Regions from separate parts of the Eubacterium ramulus genome, predicted to be linked through region 3. Evidence: predicted binding sites of a transcription regulator. Region 3 holds the regulator's gene; each other region holds the start of a gene.

Evidence for each region. Region 3 encodes HrcA, which represses chaperone genes, less so after heat shock. Its sites were predicted from a motif close to TGTTAGCACTCNNNNNNNNNGAGTGCTAACA; they were not measured.
Region 1: the regulator HrcA is predicted to act here: its motif matches at 3,430-3,460, upstream of htpG (molecular chaperone HtpG).
Region 2: the regulator HrcA is predicted to act here: its motif matches at 1,784-1,814, upstream of clpB (ATP-dependent chaperone ClpB).
Region 4: the regulator HrcA is predicted to act here: its motif matches at 3,689-3,719, upstream of groES (co-chaperone GroES).

What each region holds. Positions count from the first base shown of each region.
Region 1 covers NZ_CP173382.1:848,991-855,015, forward strand. The annotation lists gene ACIRUQ_RS03835 (peptidyl-prolyl cis-trans isomerase) at 96-1,073, shown strand; gene htpG (molecular chaperone HtpG) at 1,241-3,298, opposite strand; gene ACIRUQ_RS03845 (acyltransferase family protein) at 3,788-4,747, shown strand; gene ACIRUQ_RS03850 (aldo/keto reductase) at 4,838-6,019, shown strand.
Region 2 covers NZ_CP173382.1:433,054-439,078, forward strand. The annotation lists gene ACIRUQ_RS02035 (ABC transporter ATP-binding protein) at 1-1,594, shown strand, start outside; gene clpB (ATP-dependent chaperone ClpB) at 1,913-4,495, shown strand; gene ACIRUQ_RS02045 (GH39 family glycosyl hydrolase) at 4,683-6,025, opposite strand, start outside.
Region 3 covers NZ_CP173382.1:1,555,736-1,561,760, reverse strand. The annotation lists gene lepA (translation elongation factor 4) at 1-1,717, shown strand, start outside; gene hemW (radical SAM family heme chaperone HemW) at 1,800-3,032, shown strand; gene hrcA (heat-inducible transcriptional repressor HrcA) at 3,281-4,324, shown strand; gene grpE (nucleotide exchange factor GrpE) at 4,362-4,973, shown strand; gene dnaK (molecular chaperone DnaK) at 5,048-6,025, shown strand, end outside.
Region 4 covers NZ_CP173382.1:683,291-689,315, reverse strand. The annotation lists gene accC (acetyl-CoA carboxylase biotin carboxylase subunit) at 1-790, shown strand, start outside; gene ACIRUQ_RS03140 (LamB/YcsF family protein) at 843-1,613, shown strand; gene groL (chaperonin GroEL) at 1,704-3,329, opposite strand; gene groES (co-chaperone GroES) at 3,354-3,638, opposite strand; gene ACIRUQ_RS03125 (Cof-type HAD-IIB family hydrolase) at 3,845-4,624, opposite strand; gene ACIRUQ_RS03120 (hypothetical protein) at 4,937-5,350, shown strand; gene ACIRUQ_RS03115 (MATE family efflux transporter) at 5,789-6,025, shown strand, end outside.

The DNA of each region.
Region 1 (6,025 bases), 710 kb from region 3:
AGTGCGTAGAGTACTAAACGGTGGGGAAGTGGCATGCTACGGATATTCTGGAACAGGATATCAGAAACAAGGAGAATAATAGATTGAAGAGTAAAATGAAAAGAAATACAGCAGGTGTTCTGGCCGGGATTTTGCTGGGGACGGCATTCCTGGGTGGCTGCAGCAATCCTGTGAGTACCATTCTGGAAAAACCGGTTTTCAAAGTAGGAAAAGAAAGCTGCAGTCGGGAAGATGCCCGGGCAATTCTGATGAATTATCAGAAGGAATACAGCAATCTGTACGGCATTGATATGTGGGAGCATGATTACGGCCAGGAGCAGAGTCTGGAAGATTATATCAAAGATCTGACCTTAGCACAGATGGCACAGGTTTATACGTTGGATGTGATCGCTTCTGAAAAGGGTGTGACCTTATCTGAGGATGAACAGAAAAAAGTAGCAGAAGCAGCCAGGACCTATCTGGACGGTCTGGATGATACGGAACGGGATTATATCGGACTCAGTGAAAAAAAGGCAAAAAAATTATATGAGCGTTATGTGCTGGCAGAAAAACTGTATGAGACTTTAAAGAAACAAGTGAATCAGGAAGTCAGCGATGATGAGGCCCGTGTGATGAAATTCAAGCAGATTTATACTGCAGATGCGGCAAAAGCACAGGATTATATGGCACAGCTTCAGGCAGGAGCAGATTTTGAATCGCTGGCTCAGACAGCGAATGAAGCGGATACCGTAGATATCAATGTGAACCGCACGACATTTTCCGATGATGTGTCACAGCAGCTTTTTGCACTGACAGATGGCGGTGTTTCAAATATCATTGAGATTGACGGCGGCTATTACATTTTTTATTGCAGCAGTGCATTTGATGCAGAACTGACTGAGGCACACAAGATGGATGTGCTGGAGAAGCGGATGTCCGATGCGGTGACAGATACTTATGCCGATTATATGAGTCAGCTCAGTTCCAAAGAAAATCAGGATGTCTGGTCAGAAGTGACAGTGGATACTTCATTGAAGCTTGAGAGTGCATCCTTTATGGAAGTATATCAGCAGTATTTTTCCGCGAAAGAGTAAATGAGCCAGGAATGTACTCTGAAAATGGCATAGAATTGTTTTATAAAGAGTAAGTTTAGGAAAAGATAGACCTAGTTTAACAAACATAAAGGCCCCCGTATTTAAAATACGGGGGCTATTTACATTTCTATAGGTTTTTATGAAATTTTATAAAATGCTGTCAATGACTATTTGTCAGCCAGAATCATCATAACCTCATTGCTTCGGTTAATGAAAGCTGTCATAGCTTCCGGTGAAAGCGGCTGGTTGGACAGCAGTGCCAGATCATACAGCTGTTTGCAGAACATCGGTACATGCTCGCCATTTTTGTGCTCAAGGATGTACTGCACCAGTTTGTTGTTGACGTTCAGAATCAACGTCTCGTTACCACCGAACATGGATGGATCCATGCCGTACATATTGTACATCTTCATCATATCCTGCATACGGCGTCCTTCTTCGGAGAGGGTGATCATGGATGAGATAGAAGCGTCTTTTAATTTTTCTACTTTTACATCCAGATTCTCTTTGCCGAGGGCGGCGCGGAATGTCTCTGTCAGTGTATTCAGAGCAGATTTCATCTCTTCCTCGGATACTTCTTCTTTCAGGGCATCTGTTACATCAGCATCGATACGCATGAATTTGTAATTTTGATTCCGCTGCTCTAACTGAGTGATGAAGGAAGTATCGATGTTGTGGTCGAGGATAACAGCGTTCATGTCAGACTCTTTAAACATACGGATGTACTGACCCTGCTGGTTCTTATCTGTTACATAGTAGATGGTCTCACGGGTATCTTTCTGCTCATCCGTATTATCAGCGTTATCATCGGTATTTTCAGTTTTTGCTTCCGCTTCTTTTTCTTCTTTCTCTTTTAAAAGTTCCGGAAGTGTCATATATTTGTCATTGATATCCTTGAAGAGGATGTAGTCGTTCATACGGTCACAGAATTTCTCATCTTTTAAACAGCCGAATTTGATGAACGGGCTGATGTCATCCCAATATTTTTCATAGCTTTCTTTATCTGTCTTGCACATACCTGTGAGCTTGTCAGCTACTTTCTTGGTAATGTACTCAGAAATTTTCTTGACAAATCCATCGTTCTGCAGAGCACTTCTGGAGACGTTCAGAGGCAGATCCGGGCAGTCGATGACACCTTTTAAGAGCATCAGGAATTCCGGAATAACTTCTTTGATGTTGTCGGCGATAAATACCTGGTTGTTATACAGCTTAATGGTACCTTCAATGGAATCATACTCCGTATTGATTTTCGGGAAGTAGAGAATTCCTTTTAAGTTGAACGGATAGTCCATGTTCAGATGAATCCAGAATAACGGCTCTTTGTAATCATGGAATACATTGCGGTAAAATTCTTTGTAGTCCTCATCTGTGCACTCATTTGGATGCTTTGTCCAGAGTGGATGCGGATCGTTGATCGGAACAGGACGTTTTAAGATTTTTAATTTCTCGGTACGCGGAGATACTTCTACGATCTCTTTTTCGCCGTTCTCGTTTTCTTTTTCCTCTGTTTTGGCTTCTTCGATAATGGTCTCAATGACGGTATCTTTGTCTGTTTTCTCTTCCGGAAGAATGGTTTCATATTCCGGTTCTGCAGTTTCATTTACGAGATAAATCTCTGTCGGCATGAAAGAGCAGTATTTTGTCAGTACTTCTCTTGCGCGGTATTCGTTGGCAAACTCCAGACAATCCTCATTTAAGAATAAGGTGATCTCAGTGCCGACCGTTGTTTTGCTGCCGTCTTTCATATCAAATTCTGTACCGCCGTCACATTCCCAGTGAACCGGTGTGGCACCATCCTGATAGGAAAGGGTATCGATATGAACCTCGTCAGCTACCATGAATGCAGAGTAGAAACCAAGTCCGAAATGACCGATGATCTGATCATCGTTGGATTTGTCTTTGTATTTCTCAAGAAAATCAGTTGCTCCGGAAAATGCAATCTGGTTAATATATTCTTCTACTTCATCGGCAGTCATACCAAGACCGTTATCGATAAATTTTAATGTTTTTTCTGTCGGGTTGACACGTACTTCTACTTTTGCCTCGTAATCATCCGGCAGTGTGTATTCACCCATCATATCAAGTTTTTTCAGTTTTGTGATGGCATCACAGCCATTGGATACGAGCTCACGATAGAAAATGTCGTGGTCAGAATAGAGCCATTTTTTGATGATCGGAAAAATGTTGTCACTGTTAATGGAAAGACTTCCGTGTTTGTTACTCATACTTATCACTCCTGTTTCTTTATGATTATTTTTGAAAAATTAACGTTGTTGGTTCAAAAATCCTGATGAAAAGAGGGACTTCTGAAAGCATAAATACACTATAATACTCAAAAAATGAAAAGTCAATAGAAAATTAGCACTCTTTAAAAATGAGTGCTAACAAAGCCCGCTTGCGGGCGATACTTCTTGAACTTGCTTCAAGAAGGGATAAACATAAGGGGACAGAAAAGTAAATCCGCTAGCGGGCGATACTTCTTGAACTTGTTTCAAGAAGGAATAAACATAAGGGGACAGAAAAGTGAATTCGTTTGCGGGCGATACTTCTTGAACTTGCTTGCGGTTTTTATAAAAAGACGGTATACTCACTACGGGATAAGTAATGTACTCTCAGAATGCTTCACTTAAAAGATTCCGAGAGTACATAAGTATAAAAAGGGGTGAATAAGCATAGCTGGAGAGAGAAATTATCATTTTGACAACATAAAAGCATTGCTGATTTTTCTGGTAGTATTTGGACATATGATCAGTACTTTTGCGGATACACCGGAAGTGGATGTTATCTATAAGATTATTTTCAGCTTCCATATGCCGGCTTTTATTTTTGTATCCGGGTATTTTGCAAAAGTAGAACCAAAAAAGATTTTATCAAGGATTTTTCCATTGTATATCGTATTTCAATTACTTCGTTTTTTACTGGATTTCATTCTGGACAGTATCATGTGGGGACATCCGGTAAAAATAGACATGCAGTTTTTTACACCGCGCTGGACATTATGGTATCTGATGGCAATGATCATTTATCAGCTTTTGCTGCCGGTATTCGACACAAAAAACAAGCGGCACCGGGTGGCTTATCTGCTTTTATCAATGGTACTTGGGATAGTGATCGGTTATAATCCGGATACGGAAAACTTTATGGCAATGTCCAGAATTATGAACTTTTTACCGTTTTTTCTTGCCGGATATTATGAAAAAGATGGCGGATTCTTCCTTCATTATGGAAAGCGGAGAAATCCGAAAGAAGCTAAAATCGCTACGATGTTTCTGGCAGTTGGAATCATTGCCGGATTTATCTGGATCAGCAGAGTGAGTACAAGAAAGTTATTCTGGGGAACGGAGAGTTTTAATGGTGGTGTGTATACATGGTATACACGGATTCTGGCATGGATCATTGCTTTTTTGTGGATCTGGATTTTGATTGTATGGGTGCCAACAAAACGGCTCCCGGTAATTGAAACAATTGGGAAAAATACACTCAGCATTTATCTGCTGCATACAATTGTCATTCTGATTCTGATGTATACGCCGTTTAATGATTTGATATTTAATAAAATCGGATGGCAGCTGCTGATCTCAGTGGGGCTGACACTGGGATTATCCTGGAATGGATTTGAGTGGTTGTTGCGAAAAATTGCGATTCCGTATTACGGAAACAGGAAAAGTAAATGATGAGCAAACAATGCTGGTAAAGAAGCAAAAAGAATGTAATCGCAGAGGAGCAATGACGCAGAAAACGAGTCGTGAACGAACAGGAGAATAATGATGCAATATCGATATGACAAAGAAAAAAATCCAGTTTCCATGCTTGCCTTTGGCTGTATGCGTTTTACAAAAGAAAATGGCAAAATCAATCTGGAAAAAGCAGAAGCCGAGATTTTGGAAGCGATGAAGCTTGGTGTTAACTATTTTGATACCGCTTATATTTACAGCGGCAGTGAAGAAGCCATGGGAAAGATTTTTGAGAAAAATCACTGCCGGGAGCAAATTTATATTGCAGACAAACTGCCGCATTATCTGATCAAGTCCGCAGCAGGTCTGGAAAAGACGTTTCAGGAGCAGCTGCGCAGATTACGGACGAATTATATTGATTTTTACCTGATGCACATGCTGACGAATCTGGAAACATGGGAAAAATTAAAAGGCCTTGGCATTGAAGAATGGATTGCAAAGAAGAAAGCATCCGGAGAAATCCACCGGATTGGATTTTCTTATCATGGAAATACAAAGGATTTTTGTGAATTGGTCGATGCTTATGACTGGGATTTTTGTATGATCCAATACAATTATCTGGACGAAAACAGTCAGGCTGGACGGAAAGGTTTGCAATATGCTGCAGCAAAGGGATTTCCGGTAATGATCATGGAACCGTTGCGGGGAGGTAAACTGGTAAATTTATTGCCGGAAGAGGCAAAACGGAAGGTGGCAGTGCATCCATCCGGACGCAGTGCTGCAGAATGGGCATTTCGCTGGCTTTGGAATCAGCCGGAGGTGACGACGGTGCTTTCCGGCATGAATTCTGTTGAGATGATACGGGAGAACTGTCGGATTGCATCTGAGACGCAGGCAGGGGCATTTACGGAAGATGAGATTGCCTTTGTCAATGAGTTAAAGGATGCAATCAACCACAGCATGAAAGTAGGCTGCACCGGCTGCGGATATTGTATGCCATGTCCGAAAAATGTGGATATCCCGGGCACGTTCAGTTTTTATAATCTGATCTACAGTGAGAATAAAAAGACGGCACGAAAGGGATATATGCAATGTACGATTTTCCGGCAGACACCGACCAGCGCTTCCCAGTGTGTGGGATGTGGCAAATGTGAGCAGCACTGTCCGCAGGGGATCCCGATTCGTGAAGAACTGAAACATGCCTCAAAAGAACTGGAAAATGTGACGTATAAGCTGGCGGGGAAGGCGATACGGCTGTTGAAGTTGTGGTAATACTAC
Region 2 (6,025 bases), 1.1 Mb from region 3:
GAGTGGGAAATCGACAGGAAAATATATTGGAGGCTCCGTTGCGATTATGGTTCTTGCAATTGTAGTCGACGTAATCTGCAAGAGATACTCTACAGTGCTTCAGACAGAGGGAGGATATAATGCAAGTGCTTTTATGAGAATCAAGATTGCAGAACATCTGCGATATCTGCCGATGGGGTATTTCAATTCCAATAGTATCGGGGAAATTTCTTCCATTACAACCAATACAATGGAAATACTTGGCGATGTGGCTGCGAGAGTGGTCATGCTGACCATGCAGGGAATTCTGGAAACATCCATGATCATTCTGATGTTGTTTCTTTTTGACTGGAGAATCGGATTGATCGCCGTAGCAGGAGTACTTATTTTCTTTGGAGTCAATTCTGTGATGCAGAATACAGGGAAAAAAGATTCAGAGCAAAAAGTGGTATGCGATACAGAGCTTGTAAACCAGATCATGGAGTATCTGCAGGGAATATCAGAAGTAAAATCATACAATCTGCTTGGAAAAAAGGCAAAGAGATTAAATGATGCAAATGAAGCATGTGAAAAGATCAATACAAAGATGGAGATGTTGTTTGTTCCCTATCATTTTCTGCAAAGTGTGATAACAAAAATCACAGGTGCAGTGATTGTAGCATGCAGTGCATATTTTTATATTAATGGAACTATGAGTGCGGTCTATGCGATCGGTATGACAATTTCAGCATTTATGCTTTATGCCAGTCTGGAATGTGCAGGAAATTATTCATCCCTTTTACATGTGGTAAGTGTATGTGTAGATAAAGCAAATGCAATACTGGAACTGGATACCATGGATATTGACGGTAAAGAAATACAGCCGGAAAATTACGATATCAGACTTTCTAATGTTTCGTTTTCTTATGACAAACGGAAGATCATTGATGATATATCGCTCTCTATTCCGCAGAAAACGACGACAGCAATCGTTGGACCATCTGGTGGAGGAAAATCAACACTTTGCAATCTGATTGCCAGGTTCTGGGATGTGGATTCCGGAGAAGTGATGCTTGGAGGCGTGAATGTAAAAGACTATAGCATGAATAGTTTAATGAGTAATTTTTCATTTGTATTTCAGTCTGTGTATTTGTTTGCAGATACCATTGAGAATAATATTAAATTCGGACGTCAGGATGCAAGCCATGAGGAAGTGGTGGAAGCGGCAAAGAAAGCGTGCTGTCACGATTTCATCAGCAAACTTCCGAATGGATATGACACAGTGATCGGAGAAGGCGGAGCCACACTTTCCGGCGGTGAGAAACAGCGGATCTCGATAGCCAGAGCAATCATGAAGGATGCACCAATCGTTATATTAGATGAGGCAACGGCCAATGTTGATCCTGAGAATGAAAAGGATCTGATGAATGCAGTAGATGCACTTACAAAGGAAAAAACGATTATTATGATTGCCCACAGATTAAAAACGGTCAGACATGCAGATCAGATTGTGGTTGTTGAAAAAGGAAGAATTGCACAGCAGGGAACACATGAGCAACTAATGAAGCAGGAAGGTATTTATAAGAGATTTGTGGATGCAAGGCAGCAGGCGGTAAGTTGGAAACTGGTGCACTGAGAAATAATCCACAGTTGGTGAATATCCAAATTGAATTGTCTGAAAGAGATTTAATTTAAGTTTCGCTTATATAGGTGTCTGAGGAAAATTTCATAGGAAAAACATGAAAAAAGCACTGAAAACTGTTGAATTATTGGTTTTACAGTGCTTTTTCTTTTGCAAAAGAGGGACACAAATTTTTCACAAAATAATTAGCACTCACCTCTTGACTCGGCTAATAACATATGGTATAACATACTTAACGCAAAGAAAAGCGTTATACAACAAATAGAACAAAAGTATGAAAATAGTAGAAACACCCGGAAAGGAGGGGTTTTTATGAATATCCAGAAATTTACACAGAAATCTATGCAGGCAATCCAGGATTGCGAGAAATTAGCTTATGAATATGGTAATCAGGAAATCGAGCAGGAGCATCTGCTGGTAGCCCTGATGCGTCAGGAAGATGGTCTGATCCCGATGCTGATTGAAAAGATGGAGATCAACAAACAGCATTTCATGAACAATGCGGAAGATCATCTGGCAAAGAGAGTGAAAGTTTCCGGCGGACAGGTTTATGTCGGTCAGCAGCTGAACAAAGTATTGATCAGCGCCGAGGACGAAGCAAAGCAGATGGGCGATGAGTATGTATCTGTAGAGCATCTGTTTTTGAGTATGATCCGTTATCCGAACCCGGCGATCAAAGAGATTTTCCGTGAATATGGAATCACAAGAGACAGATTCCTCCAGGTATTATCCACTGTCCGTGGCAACCAGAGAGTTGTAAGCGACAATCCGGAAGCTACTTATGATACATTGGAAAAATATGGTTACGATATGGTAGAACGTGCAAGAGATCAGAAACTGGATCCGGTCATCGGACGTGACAGTGAGATCCGAAACGTTATCCGTATCCTTTCCAGAAAGACAAAGAATAACCCGGTTCTGATCGGTGAGCCTGGTGTTGGTAAGACTGCCGTTGTTGAAGGACTGGCACAGCGTATCGTTCGCGGAGATGTTCCGGAAGGATTAAAAGACAAGAAATTATTTGCCCTTGATATGGGTGCACTGGTTGCAGGTGCAAAATACAGAGGCGAATTTGAGGAACGTCTGAAAGCTGTTTTGGATGAAGTAAAGAAGAGCGAGGGCAAGATCATTCTCTTTATCGATGAGCTGCATACGATCGTTGGTGCAGGAAAGTCGGACGGAGCCATGGATGCCGGCAACATGTTAAAACCAATGTTGGCAAGAGGTGAATTGCATTGTATCGGTGCTACTACACTGGATGAGTACCGTGAATATATCGAAAAAGACGCTGCACTGGAGCGTCGTTTCCAGCCGGTTATGGTAGATGAGCCGACGGTGGAAGATACTATTTCCATTCTGCGTGGTCTGAAAGAGCGTTATGAAGTATTCCATGGTGTAAAAATTACAGATGGTGCGCTGGTTTCAGCAGCTGTATTATCTAACCGTTACATTTCTGACCGTTTCCTGCCGGATAAAGCCATCGACCTTGTGGACGAGGCCTGTGCACTGATCAAGACAGAGCTGGATTCCATGCCGACAGAGCTGGATGAACTGAACCGTAAAGTAATGCAGCTGGAGATTGAAGAAACCGCTTTGAAGAAAGAAGAAGACAATCTGAGCAAAGAGCGTCTGGAGAATCTTCAGAAAGAGCTGGCAGAGCTGCGCAGTGAATTCCAGACAAAGAAAGCACAGTGGGACAACGAGAAGAAAGCCGTTGAGCGTGTACAGAAGCTGCGTGAGGAACTGGAAGCACTGAACAAAGAAATCCAGACCGCACAGCAGAATTATGATTTGGAAAAGGCAGCAGAACTGCAATATGGAAAGAAACCACAACTGGAGAAAGAACTGGCGCACGAAGAAGAAATCGTGAAAAATAAAGATATGTCACTGGTGCATGAGAGTGTCAGCGAAGACGAAATCGCAAGAATCATTTCCCGCTGGACAGGAATCCCGGTTGCAAAACTGACCGAGAGTGAACGTAACAAAACCTTACATCTGGACGAAGAACTGCACAAACGTGTCATCGGACAGGATGAGGGTGTTACAAAAGTAACCGAAGCGATCATCCGTTCCAAAGCCGGAATCAAAGATCCGAGTAAGCCGATTGGTTCATTCCTCTTCCTTGGACCTACCGGTGTTGGTAAAACCGAGCTGGCAAAAGCTCTGGCTGCAAGCCTGTTTGACGATGAATCCAACATGGTTCGACTTGATATGAGTGAATACATGGAGAAATACTCCGTATCCAGACTGATCGGAGCACCTCCAGGATATGTAGGTTACGATGAAGGTGGTCAGCTGACCGAAGCTGTTCGTAGAAAACCATATTCCGTCGTTCTGTTTGATGAGGTAGAGAAAGCACATCCGGATGTCTTTAACGTATTGTTACAGGTTCTGGATGACGGTCGTATTACGGATTCCCAGGGTCGTACCGTAGATTTTAAAAATACCATCATCATTATGACCTCCAACCTTGGATCTGCGCATCTGCTGGAAGGTATTGATGAAAACGGTGATATCAATCCGGAAGCAGAAGAACTGGTTATGAACGAGCTGCGCGGCAACTTCAGACCGGAGTTCTTAAACCGTCTGGATGAGATCATTATGTTTAAGCCGCTGACCAAGGATAACATCGGAAATATCATTCATCTGCTGATGAATCAGCTGAACAAACGTCTGGAAGACCGCGAGATTTCCGTAGAACTTACACCGGCAGCAGAGAACTTTATCGTAGAGCATGGGTATGACCCAATCTACGGTGCAAGACCTCTGAAACGATTCCTGCAGAAACATGTGGAGACTTTATCAGCAAAACTGATCCTTGCCGATGAAGTACATGCAAATGATGTCATCCTCATTGATGTGGATGGAGATCATCTGACGGCAAGGGTAAAATAATATAAGGATTATGGGAGTGCAAAGCACGGAGTAATCCGTGTAATCAAGATTTGGGTGTTTTGACACCTAGATCAGATATAGAAAAAAGAGACTTAGCTTAGTTGTAATGACTGGGCTGAGTCTCTTTTTCTATCAATCAAAATGTAAATAATCGGTGCCCGCTTTTACAAGTAAAAGTCAGAAAATATCAGGTATTGTTCATGATATTTGGTTCTTCCGCAATCTCAATCAGGATAACACTGTGGACGGGCAGTGTAACATCAATGATCAGATGATCAGTTACAGTTGCTTCCCGGTAGATGGTATCCGGGCTTGATTTCTGCTGGATATGATCTAAAATTTCAACAGAATCGTACTGGGGGGCTCCCATTTTCAGCCAGAGATCATAAGCGGAGCCGGAAGTGCGGCTGACTTCTGTCTGGCGCATAAGGTAATGTCCGGAGGGGAGATTTAATATGATGCACATGGAAAGGGTGGGGATATTACCATAGCAATCATAACGCTGTTCATAGGACAGAATGGAGGGCAGGTGTTCATCATAATCCAGCGGAAATGCAGTGTGAAACAGCAGAAGCTGGTAATGTGAGCCATTTTTTGTGAGAATATAATGTTCGCCTTTGGATAGAATCGAGTTACTCAACTGATTTAATTGCACAAATGTATAGTAAGATGCCTTTTTCAATCCGTGGATATCCAGCAGACCGGGACCACCACCGAACAACCGGTTTTCCGGAAAGAAATCTTCATTTACATCACAAAGGGAACGAAATCCCAGCATCTGTACCTGAGTGCCGATCAACATCTGCACAGTATATGCAATAAAGGAACTCATAAAGCAGGTATCCCGGGCATAATCTTTTGGATGGTAGGTATTGTTCCAGTCAGAAATGATCACGGGATAGTCAGTAAAGGTCGGATCCTGGTGAACCAGATGCAGAAAATCAAAGAAACTCTGGTAGAGTCCGGAAGCACTTCGATAGGAATGTTCTGTCGTATCAGCGAGATAGCGGTTCTGTATCATCCGGTCGGAAGTATTGAAATTGGAGGCATACAGATGCACGGTCAGAAAGTCCGGGTGCAGTTCGTAAGTCCGGCAATAGTCAAAAAATGCCTGATACCAGGAAAAACCATTTGGAATGGAAAAGTCAGGTCCGGCGAATTGCAGCGCTTCGTCCACCGTTTTTATCGCATTGTAGGTAACACGGTAAAACAGGAAAAAGTTTTCCATCGATTCGTGCCAGTAGCCACCTTTCATTTCCAGATCAGGGGAGGTCCACATATTGAACTTCCAGGTCAGCACTTCTTTTCTTCCATAACGATGGATCAGGTGTTCCATAAAATGTTCCACAAGACGGCTCCAGTTTTTCAGGGAGCGGGGAAAACTGACATTTGGCCGGTGCTGCCAGTTGGCAAACTGTTGCCTGGAAGCAAGCATACGCGGCATAAATCCAAGTTCTGTGTAAGGTTTGATATGAAGTTCACACAGAAAATCATAGATCATATCAATATATTGCCAGTTGTATACCGGAA
Region 3 (6,025 bases):
AGGTTTGCTGACCAGCCGTGAAATGCAGTCTCAGGTATTAGATAATATGGATCTGGAGCGGGAGCGTGGTATTACCATCAAAGCGCAGACGGTTCGTATTATTTACAAGGCAAAAGATGGAGAGGAGTATATCTTCAATCTCATCGACACACCGGGGCATGTGGATTTTAACTATGAGGTTTCCCGAAGCCTGGCTGCCTGTGATGGTGCAATCCTTGTCGTAGATGCGGCACAGGGCATTGAGGCGCAGACACTGGCCAATGTATATCTGGCACTGGATCATGATCTGGATGTTATGCCGGTGATCAACAAAATCGATCTGCCTAGTGCGGATCCGGAGCGTGTCATTGAAGAAATCGAGGATGTCATCGGACTGGAAGCGCATGATGCACCACAGATTTCCGCAAAAACAGGTCTGAATGTCGATCAGGTACTGGAGCAGATCGTGGAGAAAATCCCGGCTCCGACGGGAGATCCGAAGGCTCCCCTGCAGGCGTTGATTTTCGACTCTCTGTACGATGCGTACAAAGGAGTTATTGTTTTCTGTCGTATCAAAGAAGGTACGGTTCGTGTCGGTACGCCAATCAAAATGATGGCGACAGGTGCCACAGCAGATGTTGTGGAGGTCGGATATTTTGGCGCAGGTCAGTTTATCCCTTGCGAAGAATTATCTGCCGGCATGGTAGGTTATATCACAGCTAGTATCAAAAATGTACAGGATACCCGTGTGGGTGATACGATCACCAACCGTTCCAATCCGTGTGCAGAACCGTTGCCGGGTTATAAGAAAGTAAATCCAATGGTTTACTGTGGTCTGTATCCGTCTGATGGTGCAAAATATCCGGATCTGCGTGATGCGCTGGAAAAACTGCAGTTAAACGATGCAGCACTTCAGTTTGAACCGGAGACATCTGCGGCACTGGGCTTTGGTTTCCGCTGTGGATTTTTAGGTTTGCTGCATCTGGAAATTATTCAGGAACGTCTGGAGCGCGAATATAATCTGGATCTGGTAACGACAGCCCCTGGCGTTATTTATAAAGTTCACAAAACGGATGGAACCGTGATGGATCTGACAAATCCGTCCAATATGCCGGATCCGTCTGAGATTGATTATATGGAAGAACCGATGGTAAGTGCGGAGATCATGGTAACCAGTGAGTACATTGGTGCGATCATGGATTTGTGTCAGGAGCGTCGAGGCATTTATATCAGTATGGAATATATGGAGGAGACACGTGCGCTGATCAAATATGATCTTCCGTTAAATGAAATCATTTATGATTTTTTTGACGCATTGAAATCCCGTTCCAGGGGATATGCGTCCTTCGATTATGAAATGAAGGGATACACCCGTTCTGATCTGGTAAAACTGGACATCCTTATTAATAAAGAAGAAGTGGATGCACTTTCCTTTATCGTATTCTCAGGCAGTGCATATGAGCGTGGCCGTAAGATGTGTGAGAAGTTAAAAGAAGAGATTCCGCGTCATCTGTTTGAGGTTCCGATTCAGGCGGCAGTCGGTGGAAAAGTCATTGCGCGTGAGACTGTTCGTGCGATGCGCAAAGACGTACTGGCGAAATGTTACGGTGGTGATATTTCCCGAAAGAGAAAACTTCTGGAGAAACAGAAAGAAGGTAAAAAACGTATGCGTCAGGTCGGAAATGTAGAGATCCCGCAGAAAGCGTTTATGAGTGTTCTGAAACTGGATGATAAATAGAAAACGGGTTATGCTGCTAACATACGCATTGGCATATAAATGCGAAAACAATGCAAAGCAGCGTGATTAACAGGGGAAATATATGAAAGAATTAGAATTATATCTTCATATTCCTTTTTGTGAACGAAAATGTGCATATTGTGATTTCTTATCTGCACCGGCTGATCTGCCGGTGCGGATTTCTTATATAAAGAAGTTACAGGAAGAGATTGTATATTGCGGGGCACAATATGGGGAATATCAGGTGAGCAGTATCTTTTTTGGCGGCGGAACACCGACAATCCTGGAAGGATACCAACTCGCAGCTATACTGGAAACGGTAAAAGAGCATTTTAATATAACGACAGATGCAGAAATTACAGTGGAGTGCAATCCAGGCACATTGACAGCAGGGAAAGCGGAAAAACTGGTGCAGGCGGGATTTAACCGGCTCAGTATGGGACTGCAGTCCGCGGATGACAGAGAATTGCATCTTCTGGGACGAATCCACAATTTTGCACAGTTCCTGGAAAGTTATGATCTGGCGAGAAAAGCCGGTTTTCGGAATATCAATGTAGATCTGATGTCAGCATTGCCGGGACAAACGCTGAAAAGCTGGCAGGATACATTGCAGAAAGTGACAGCACTGCGCCCGGAGCATATTTCTGCGTACAGTCTGATCATCGAGGAAGGCACACCATTTTACGAGCGTTTTGCGGAAGATGAACGGATTCGGGAGGAAGGTGGTCATCCGAGACTGCTTCCGGAGGAAGACGTAGAACGGCAGATGTATGAACTGACGGAAACTTTTTTACACACAAAAGGGTATGAGCGGTATGAGATATCCAATTATGCAAAGCCAGGATACGAATGCCGGCATAACTGCGGCTACTGGACCAGGAAAGATTATCTGGGACTGGGACTGGGAGCATCTTCTCTGGTGGAGCATCAGAGGTTTCAGAATACATCGGAACTGAAGACGTATCTTGAGCAGGAGTATTCACCACAATGTGAAGGTCAGCATGAACGTATAGCAGAAACAATCCAGTTACAGGAAGAAACTGGATTAACCCAGACAGGGCATCATATTCACATAGAAACTTTAGACAAAAAATCTGAGATGGAAGAATTTATGTTTCTGGGCCTTCGTCTGATGGCAGGAATTTCCCGACAGCAGTTTGAAAAAAAATTTCAGGTCACACTGAACAGTGTCTATGGCGAGGTACTTCGAAAATTAAAGGGAGAACAGCTAATCGAAGAGGTAGCAGGTTATGTGCGCCTGACGGAGCATGGTATAGATGTCAGCAACTATGTGCTGGCGGAGTTTTTACTGTAATTTTTTATGATCATCAGCAGAATCGTATCGAATAGAAAAAATAAGAAGTAAGATAGAATGTGCACCCGGGGGCTTTCTAAGTGAGTTGTTCTGCTTATAAAACGTAGAAAAAATAAAAATATGAAAAAAATAAAAATAGATGTTGACAAAGAAAAACGATAGTGCTACATTAGGTAATGAAGATATTAGCACTCCAAACAGTCGAGTGCTAACAAAGAAAAAGCATCAATTACAGGAGCATGAAATACATGAGCGAAGGATTGGACGAAAGAAAAACGAAAATTTTACATGCAATCATTCAGACTTATCTGGAAACGGGTGAGCCGGTTGGCTCCAGAACGATCGCAAAAGCGTCTGATCTGAACCTCAGTTCCGCAACGATCCGTAATGAGATGTCAGATCTGGAGGAACTTGGATACATCGTTCAGCCGCATACTTCGGCAGGACGTATTCCATCGGATAAAGGGTACCGCTTTTATGTGGATCATCTGATGGAGGAGAAAGATCATGAGATTTCCGACATGAAGGAATTTGTGATTGAGAAGACAGAACGCATGGAATTTGTTTTAAAACAGATCGCAAAGATGCTGGCAGTAAATACCAATTATGCAACTGTCGTATCCGCACCTCAGACCCACCACGGAAAAGTCAAATTTATTCAGCTTTCCGCGGTAGATGATTCCCAGGTTCTGGCAACAATCATGTTGGATGGCAACATCGTAAAGAACAAGATCATTCATACAAGTGAGACACCGAATCAGGAGACAATGTTGAAGTTAAACATTTTGCTGAACGGAAGTTTAAATGGTCTTGCCCTTGAGGAGATCAACCTTGGAACCATCTCCAGATTGAAGGAGCAGGCAGGTATTCACAGTGCCATGGTAAGCGATGTGCTGGATGCAGTTGCTCAGGCCATTCAGGAAGATGAAGACCTTGAGATTTACACCAGCGGAGCAACAAATATTTTCAAATATCCGGAATTGAGTGATTCGGAACGGGCAAGCGAACTGATCAGTGCTTTTGAAGAAAAGCAGGAATTCAAGGATCTGTTCACTGCTGACAAAGAAAACGGAAATCCGGGAACCGGCATTCAGGTATACATCGGAAATGAAAGCCCGATGCAGGGAATGAAAGACTGCAGTGTGGTGACAGCCACCTACGATCTTGGAAAAGGAATCCGGGGAACCGTCGGAATCGTCGGACCGAAACGTATGGATTACGAAAAAGTGGTTGACAACCTGCGAACCTTAAAGGTTCAGCTGGATGATATATTTAAAAAGACAGATGAGTAGTCATTAAAAATGATGAAAGCGGAAAGGTGGGATTTCGATGGCAGAGAATAAAAACATCAGTCCGGAAGAGATGGAAGAAGAAATCTTAGAAAATGAAGAAATAAATGATACAGCAGAGGAAGAAACCGTAGAAGAAGCCGAGGAGGCTGTAGCAGAAGAACCGGAAACTGAGAAAGAAAAAGGGTCTTTTTTCAAAAAGAAAGAGAAGAAAGACAAAAAAGATGAGAAAATCGAAGAACTTACAGACAGAGTCAGAAGACAGATGGCTGAGTTTGATAACTTCCGGAAACGGACAGAAAAAGAGAAGACACAGATGTTTGAGACCGGTGCAAAAAGTATCGTAGAAAAAATACTTCCGGTTGTTGATAATTTCGAACGTGGTCTTGCAGCTGTCACAGAGGAAGAAAAAGGAACTCCTTTCGTGGAAGGTATGGAAAAAATCTACAAGCAGATGATGACTGTGCTGGAGGAAGCAGGAGTAAAACCGATTGAGGCAGTTGGACAGGAATTTGATCCGAATCTGCACAATGCAGTTATGCATGTCGAGGATGAGGAATTCGGTGAGAACATCATCGCAGAAGAATTCCAGAAAGGCTACACATACCGTGATTCCGTGGTTCGCCACAGCATGGTAAAAGTAGCTAATTGATATTGCCATTAACGATTATTCGTTAAATATAAAAACAAGCTAATTCAGGAAACAATATATAGGAGGACACGATTATGAGCAAGATTATTGGTATTGACTTAGGAACAACAAACAGCTGCGTAGCAGTTATGGAAGGTGGTAAACCGGTAGTTGTAGCAAATACAGAAGGAGCAAGAACAACACCGTCAGTGGTAGCTTTTACAAAAACAGGTGAGAGACTGGTAGGTGAGCCGGCAAAACGTCAGGCTGTTACAAACGCAGAGAAAACAATCTCTTCTATCAAGAGAGAGATGGGTACAGATTACAAGAAAGAGATCGACGGAAAGAAATATTCTCCGCAGGAGATTTCCGCAATGATCCTTCAGAAATTAAAAGCAGATGCTGAGAACTACTTAGGCGAGAAAGTATCTGAAGCTGTTATCACAGTTCCGGCATATTTCAACGATGCTCAGCGTCAGGCGACAAAAGATGCTGGTAAGATTGCAGGACTTGATGTAAAACGTATTATCAATGAGCCGACAGCAGCAGCTTTAGCATATGGTCTGGACAATGAAAAAGAGCAGAAAATCATGGTTTATGACCTTGGTGGTGGTACATTCGATGTATCTATCATTGAGATCGGTGATGGTGTCATTGAAGTATTATCTACATCAGGTGATAACAGACTTGGTGGTGATGACTTCGACCAGAAAATCACAGATTATATGATCGCAGAGTTCAAAAAACAGGAAGGTGTAGATCTTTCTACAGATAAAATGGCTCTTCAGAGATTAAAAGAAGCCGCTGAGAAAGCGAAAAAAGAGCTTTCTTCTGCAACAACAACAAACATCAACCTTCCGTTCATCACAGCTACTGCTGAGGGACCGAAACATTTCGATATGAACCTTACCAGAGCAAAATTTGATGAGTTAACACGTGACCTGGTTGACAGAACAGCAGTTCCAGTACAGAACGCGTTAAAAGATGCAGGTATCACAGCTTCTGAACTTGGTCAGGTACTGTTAGTAGGTGGTTCTACACGTATCCCGGCTGTACAGGATAAAGTAAAACAG
Region 4 (6,025 bases), 870 kb from region 3:
GGAATCTGCAAATGCGTTTGGCGATGATACAATGTACATCGAAAAATATATCGAAAATCCGCGCCATGTGGAAATTCAGATCATGGCAGACAATTTCGGAAACGTAGTTGCACTTGGAGAACGTGACTGCTCGGTACAGCGAAATCATCAGAAGCTGATCGAAGAATCTCCATCTCCTGCCATCACAGAAAAAATGCGTGCTTCCATGAATCATGACGCAATTCTTGCAGCCAAAGCAGTGAATTATACAAATGCCGGAACTGTCGAATTTATCGTAGATCCGAAAGGCACTTACTATTTCATGGAAATGAACACCCGAATTCAGGTAGAGCACGGTGTCACAGAAATGGTCACCGGTACCGATCTGATCATTGAACAGATTCGCGTAGCTATGGGAGAACCGTTAAGTTTTTCCCAGAATGATGTCACACCAAAGGGACATGCCATCGAATGCCGCATCAATGCGGAAATTCCGGAGAAAAACTTTATGCCAAGTCCCGGTGTGGTTAAACATCTGCACCTGCCGGCAGGAAACGGCGTCCGTGTGGACACCGCCCTTTACACCGGTTACCGCATTCCTTCCGAATACGATTCCATGATTGCAAAAGTCATTGTACATGCACCGGATCGTAAAGCTGCCCTGCAGAAAATGCGTTCTGCATTGGATGAAATGCTTATCATGGGTGTGGAAACCAACCTGGATTTCCAGTATCGTATTCTGAAAAATCCAGAGTTCTGTGAAGGAAAAGCCGACACCGGCTTTATTGAACGGATTTTGCGTCTGGACTGATAAATCCACAAATGTAAAGCATGATTTTTAATCAGAAAGAGAGGTCTTTACCATGTATCAGGTAGATTTAAATAGTGATCTGGGCGAAAGCTTCGGCCGCTATACCATTGGAATGGATGAAAAAATCATTCCCCTTATTTCCTCTGCAAATATTGCCTGCGGATATCATGCATCCGATCCTGTCGTAATGCTCGAATCCATCGCCCGCACCAAAGAGGCTGGTATCAAGATTGGAGCGCATCCGGGGCTTCCGGATCTGATGGGATTTGGCCGCAGAAATATGGCAATTTCCCCAGAAGAAGCCAAAGCTTATACGCTGTATCAGATCAGCGCTCTTGGAGGCATGTGTCAGGCAAACGGAATGCGTCTGCAGCACGTCAAACCACATGGAGCCTTGTACAACATGGCTGCCAAAGATTATGCCCTTTCTCTGGCTATCTGCGAAGCGATCCACGACTATGATCCTGAAATTATTGTTATGGGATTATCTGGAAGTGAAATGATCCGTGCGGCAAAAGACTGTGGCTTAAAAGCAGCCAGTGAAGTATTTGCTGACCGCGGATATGAAGAAGATGGTACGTTAGTAAACCGTCGCAAAGAAGGCGCCATGATCACAGATGAAGATGAGGCTATTGCCCGTGTCATCCGTATGGTAAAAGAAGGCGTTGTCACTGCTGTCACCGGAAAAGATATTCCGATTCAGGCTGATTCTGTATGTGTACACGGAGATGGCGAAAAAGCATTGCTTTTTGTAGAAAAAATCCGTAAAGTACTTACTGAAAATGACGTACAGATCTGTCCGCTCGCCGATATAATTGGCTAAACGATATGTTGTGAAAAAGAGATCCAAAAAGCCGTCCCACATGCAAGCATGCGGACGGCTTTTTTGTTAGGGCATATGTGAGCTGTTGAATTACATCATTCCCATTCCCGGTGCACCACCTGCCGGCATTGCCGGAGCTGGCTCTTTGATGTCTGCTACAACAGACTCTGTTGTCAATAATGTAGAAGCAACGCTTGTTGCGTTCTGTAATGCACTTCTTGTAACTTTTACAGGATCAAGGATTCCTGCATCTACCATGTTTACATACTCTTCTTTTGCTGCATCAAATCCGACACCCGGCTCGCTCTCACGAACTTTGTTGATGATGACAGCACCTTCGAGACCTGCATTTGCGGAAATGTAGAATAACGGAGCTTCCAGAGCTTTCAGGATTACTTTTGCTCCTGTCTTCTCATCACCTTCCAGTGTCTCAGCAAGTTTTGCAACCTCTTTTGTTGCATGGATGTATGCAGATCCGCCACCTGCAATGATTCCTTCCTCTACTGCTGCTTTTGTAGCTGCCAGAGCGTCTTCCATACGCAGTTTGCTTTCTTTCATCTCTGCTTCTGTAGCTGCACCTACACGGATCACTGCTACGCCGCCTGCCATCTTCGCAAGTCTCTCCTGCAGTTTCTCACGGTCGAAATCAGATGTAGTTGTCTCAATCTCTGCACGGATCTGAGCAACTCTTGCTTTAATTGCCTCAGAATCACCCTCACCGTCAACGATGATTGTGTTCTCTTTCTGAACTTTAACAGATTTTGCCTGACCAAGCTGATCTAATGTTACATCTTTTAATTCCAGACCAAGTTCGGAAGAAATTACAGTACCACCTGTCAGGATTGCGATATCCTGCAGCATTGCTTTTCTTCTGTCACCATATCCCGGTGCTTTTACGCCGACAACAGTGATTGTTCCACGTAATTTGTTTACGATCAGGTTTGTTAATGCATCACCCTCGATATCCTCAGCAATGATTAATAATTTTTTACCTGTCTGTAAGATCTGCTCTAACAATGGTAAAATCTCCTGAATGTTTGTAATCTTCTTATCTGTGATCAGGATGTATGGCTCATCCAGGTTTGCTTCCATTTTATCCATATCAGTTGCCATGTATGCAGAAATATATCCACGGTCAAACTGCATACCTTCTACTAAGTCTAACTCTGTCTGCATTGTCTTGGACTCTTCGATTGTGATAACACCGTCTGCGGAAACTTTCTCCATAGCATCTGCTACCATATTTCCTACTGTCTCGTCGCCAGCGGAGATTGCTGCAACTTTCGCGATATGGTTCTTTCCGTCAACTTTCTGGCTCATAGCTGCGATTGCTTCTACAGCAGCCTCAGTTGCTTTCTTCATACCTCTTCTCATAACGATTGGGTTTGCACCTGCTTCCAGGTTTTTCATTCCCTCTTTGATCATTGCCTGAGCGAGAACGGTAGCGGTTGTTGTACCATCACCTGCTACATCATTTGTCTTTGTAGCTGCTTCTTTTACAAGCTGTGCACCCATGTTCTCGAATGCATCCTCAAGCTCAATATCTTTTGCGATTGTAACACCATCATTTGTGATCAGTGGAGCACCAAAAGATTTATCCAGAACTACGTTTCTTCCTTTCGGTCCTAATGTAACACGAACGGTATCTGCTAATTTATCTACACCAGCTTCCAGAGCTTTTCTTGCCTCTGATCCATATTTTAATTCTTTTGCCATGATAATTTTCCTCCTTCAATTTTATTACTCTACTACAGCAAGGATGTCATTCTGTCTTACGATGATGTACTCCTCACCCTCTAATTTTACTTCGTTACCTGCATATTTAGAATAAATAACTTTATCACCCGGTTTTACCTGCATGGTTACTTCTTTACCATCTACCATTCCGCCAGGTCCTACAGCGATTACTTCTGCTTCCTGTGGTTTCTCCTGTGCACTTGTTGTAAGGATCAGACCGGATTTTGTGGTCTCTTCTGCCTCTACCTGTTTTAATACAACTCTGTCACCTAATGGTACTAATTTCATGATGTGATTCCTCCTTATTCTATATATAAGTTCTATGCTTTCTTTTGTTTTATTAGCACTCATTTCTTCTGAGTGCTAACCGATAGTCATATAATAGTTTTTTTACACCTGAATCGCAACTAAACAATTTCGTATATATATGTGTATTTTTTCCACTTTTCTCTTATATACTCTTTTTTTCTTACTTTTTCTCACTTTTTCATTTTTTAAATCAATGCAAAATGCTTCAGTGCATGATAAATACCGTCTTCATGCAACCCCCTAGTTACATAGTCCGCATGCTCTTTAGCCACATCCGTTCCGTCCCCCATCGCAACTCCCACACCGGCAAACTCCAGCATGTCTACATCATTGGCACTGTCACCGAATGCATAGGTATCCTTTACATCAATTCCCAGTTTTTCGCATACAAAAGCAATTCCGCTCGCTTTGCTGTATCCTTTTGGTACTACTTCCATGGCCACATCCCCGTGAACCATAAAATCATAATCATCCTTTAATAATTCGATCACCGCCGGATAATCCCGATCATGGATTAAAACAGAAAACTTACTTGCTTCCCACTGTTCCTCATGCCCTTGAATCGGCAGCATACAGTCTTTCATAACCTCCAGCAGATATCTTCCGTATGCATCTCTGCTGATCTTGTCTGCATCCATGTACAGCATATGGCGGCCTTCCATAACCATGGCAATATCATAATCATAAAATACCTGTACTGCCTTTTTCAATAATTCCCGGTCAATCTCTTTGTACAGCATTTCTTTTCCTTTATATTCTATAAAGGTGCCACAACCGCAGACAATGCCGTCAAATCCCATACCGAGCAGCTCTTCACTGTTGATAAACACGCGTGTCCTTCCACTGCAGAGGAAGGTCTGATGTCCGTTCTCCTGAAGCTGATGAATTGCTTCTTTTGTGCTCTGTGGAATGTTATTGTCCCTGTCCCATAAAGTCCCGTCAATATCAAAAAAAATCGCTGCCATATATGTATGTGTTCCTTTCTTCTTACCTCATTTTTCCTGTTTTCTGATTATAACGGTTTTTACATACAAATGCAAATATTCAGGGTAAGGCATAAAGCACTTTTTCCAGATGAAAAATCGTTTCTTTATTTTGAAGATTTCCTTAATATTCTTTGAATTCACAGTTTCGCCACATCGTACATGCTATAATAAGTAGAAACAGGTAAAATCGACAACACATGAGACTTGATACATGATTCTGGTCAACGTAGTCTATTACATTCTTCTCAGAATCATTGCATTTTCTCACCGACATTAAGAGGAGGTTACATTATGGCATATCCACATAAACGGCACCGTTTTCAAAAATTTATTGTTTTTCTGTTTGCTATCGTGATTATTTTACTGGTTAGCTATTTTGTTGCCTTACCAAAAATAAAAACAAAAGCCACCGGAATTGTAGCTGAAAAACTTCTGGAGTCACAAATCACATCTGATACATCTGCCATTGCAGGCGTCAATGCTCAGGAAATCCTTGATGCCATGAACGATACAGACCGTGCAACCGTAGATCAGATCATTACAAATCATATGTCTGCAGATACAATGAAAGAAGCCTCTTCCTACATCACCAGCGGCGATACTGCCGGATTAAAACAATACGCAAAAGATACGCTGACAGCCTCTGAGTTGGAACAGATCAAAGAGCTTTATAATAAGTATAAAGGACAGGTTTCGATGAAGTAAAGCGTAACACTATATTAAAAAGGAGCCAAAAAACTTACCTTGTTAGCTAACAATCGCTGCCAAGGTAAGTTTTCTCCGCTCCCTTATCTACAACATAATAGCTTACTGAAAACAGTACTGCAATATTTCTTGCGTAACTTGAAAACGCTTATGCCATAGCAAATTTATCATAATAAACAAGTACTTCTCATTCCGATAAATTTAGTTTTTTTTAATTTTTCACTCTTTTTACTTTATTCAACAACTCCTGATTAGCATTCTTTACAAATCCACAATTATCCCTATAAAAAATCCAATTAACAAGTCAAAGTGACAAGATGTCACCCAAAAGTGGTAGATAAAAATATCAATGTGCCATATAATACAATAGAGGATTGCGTTTTGGCAGAGTCCTATGTAAAATAATCGGACAAGGATGAGAAGAAAAAGGAGATTCTTATGGGAACAAATGAAAAAAATATGACCACTGGATCACCTGGAAAACTGATCATTACTTTTGCTATACCACTGATGCTTGGAAATATCTTTCAGCAGTTTTATACGATGGCAGATACCATGATCGTCGGACAGGTGGTAGGGGTTGAAGCACTGGCGGCAGTAGGCGCCGGAGACTGGCTGGTATGGCTGGTGTTCGGTATCATGACAGGTATCACACAGGGTTTTTCTATTCTGGTA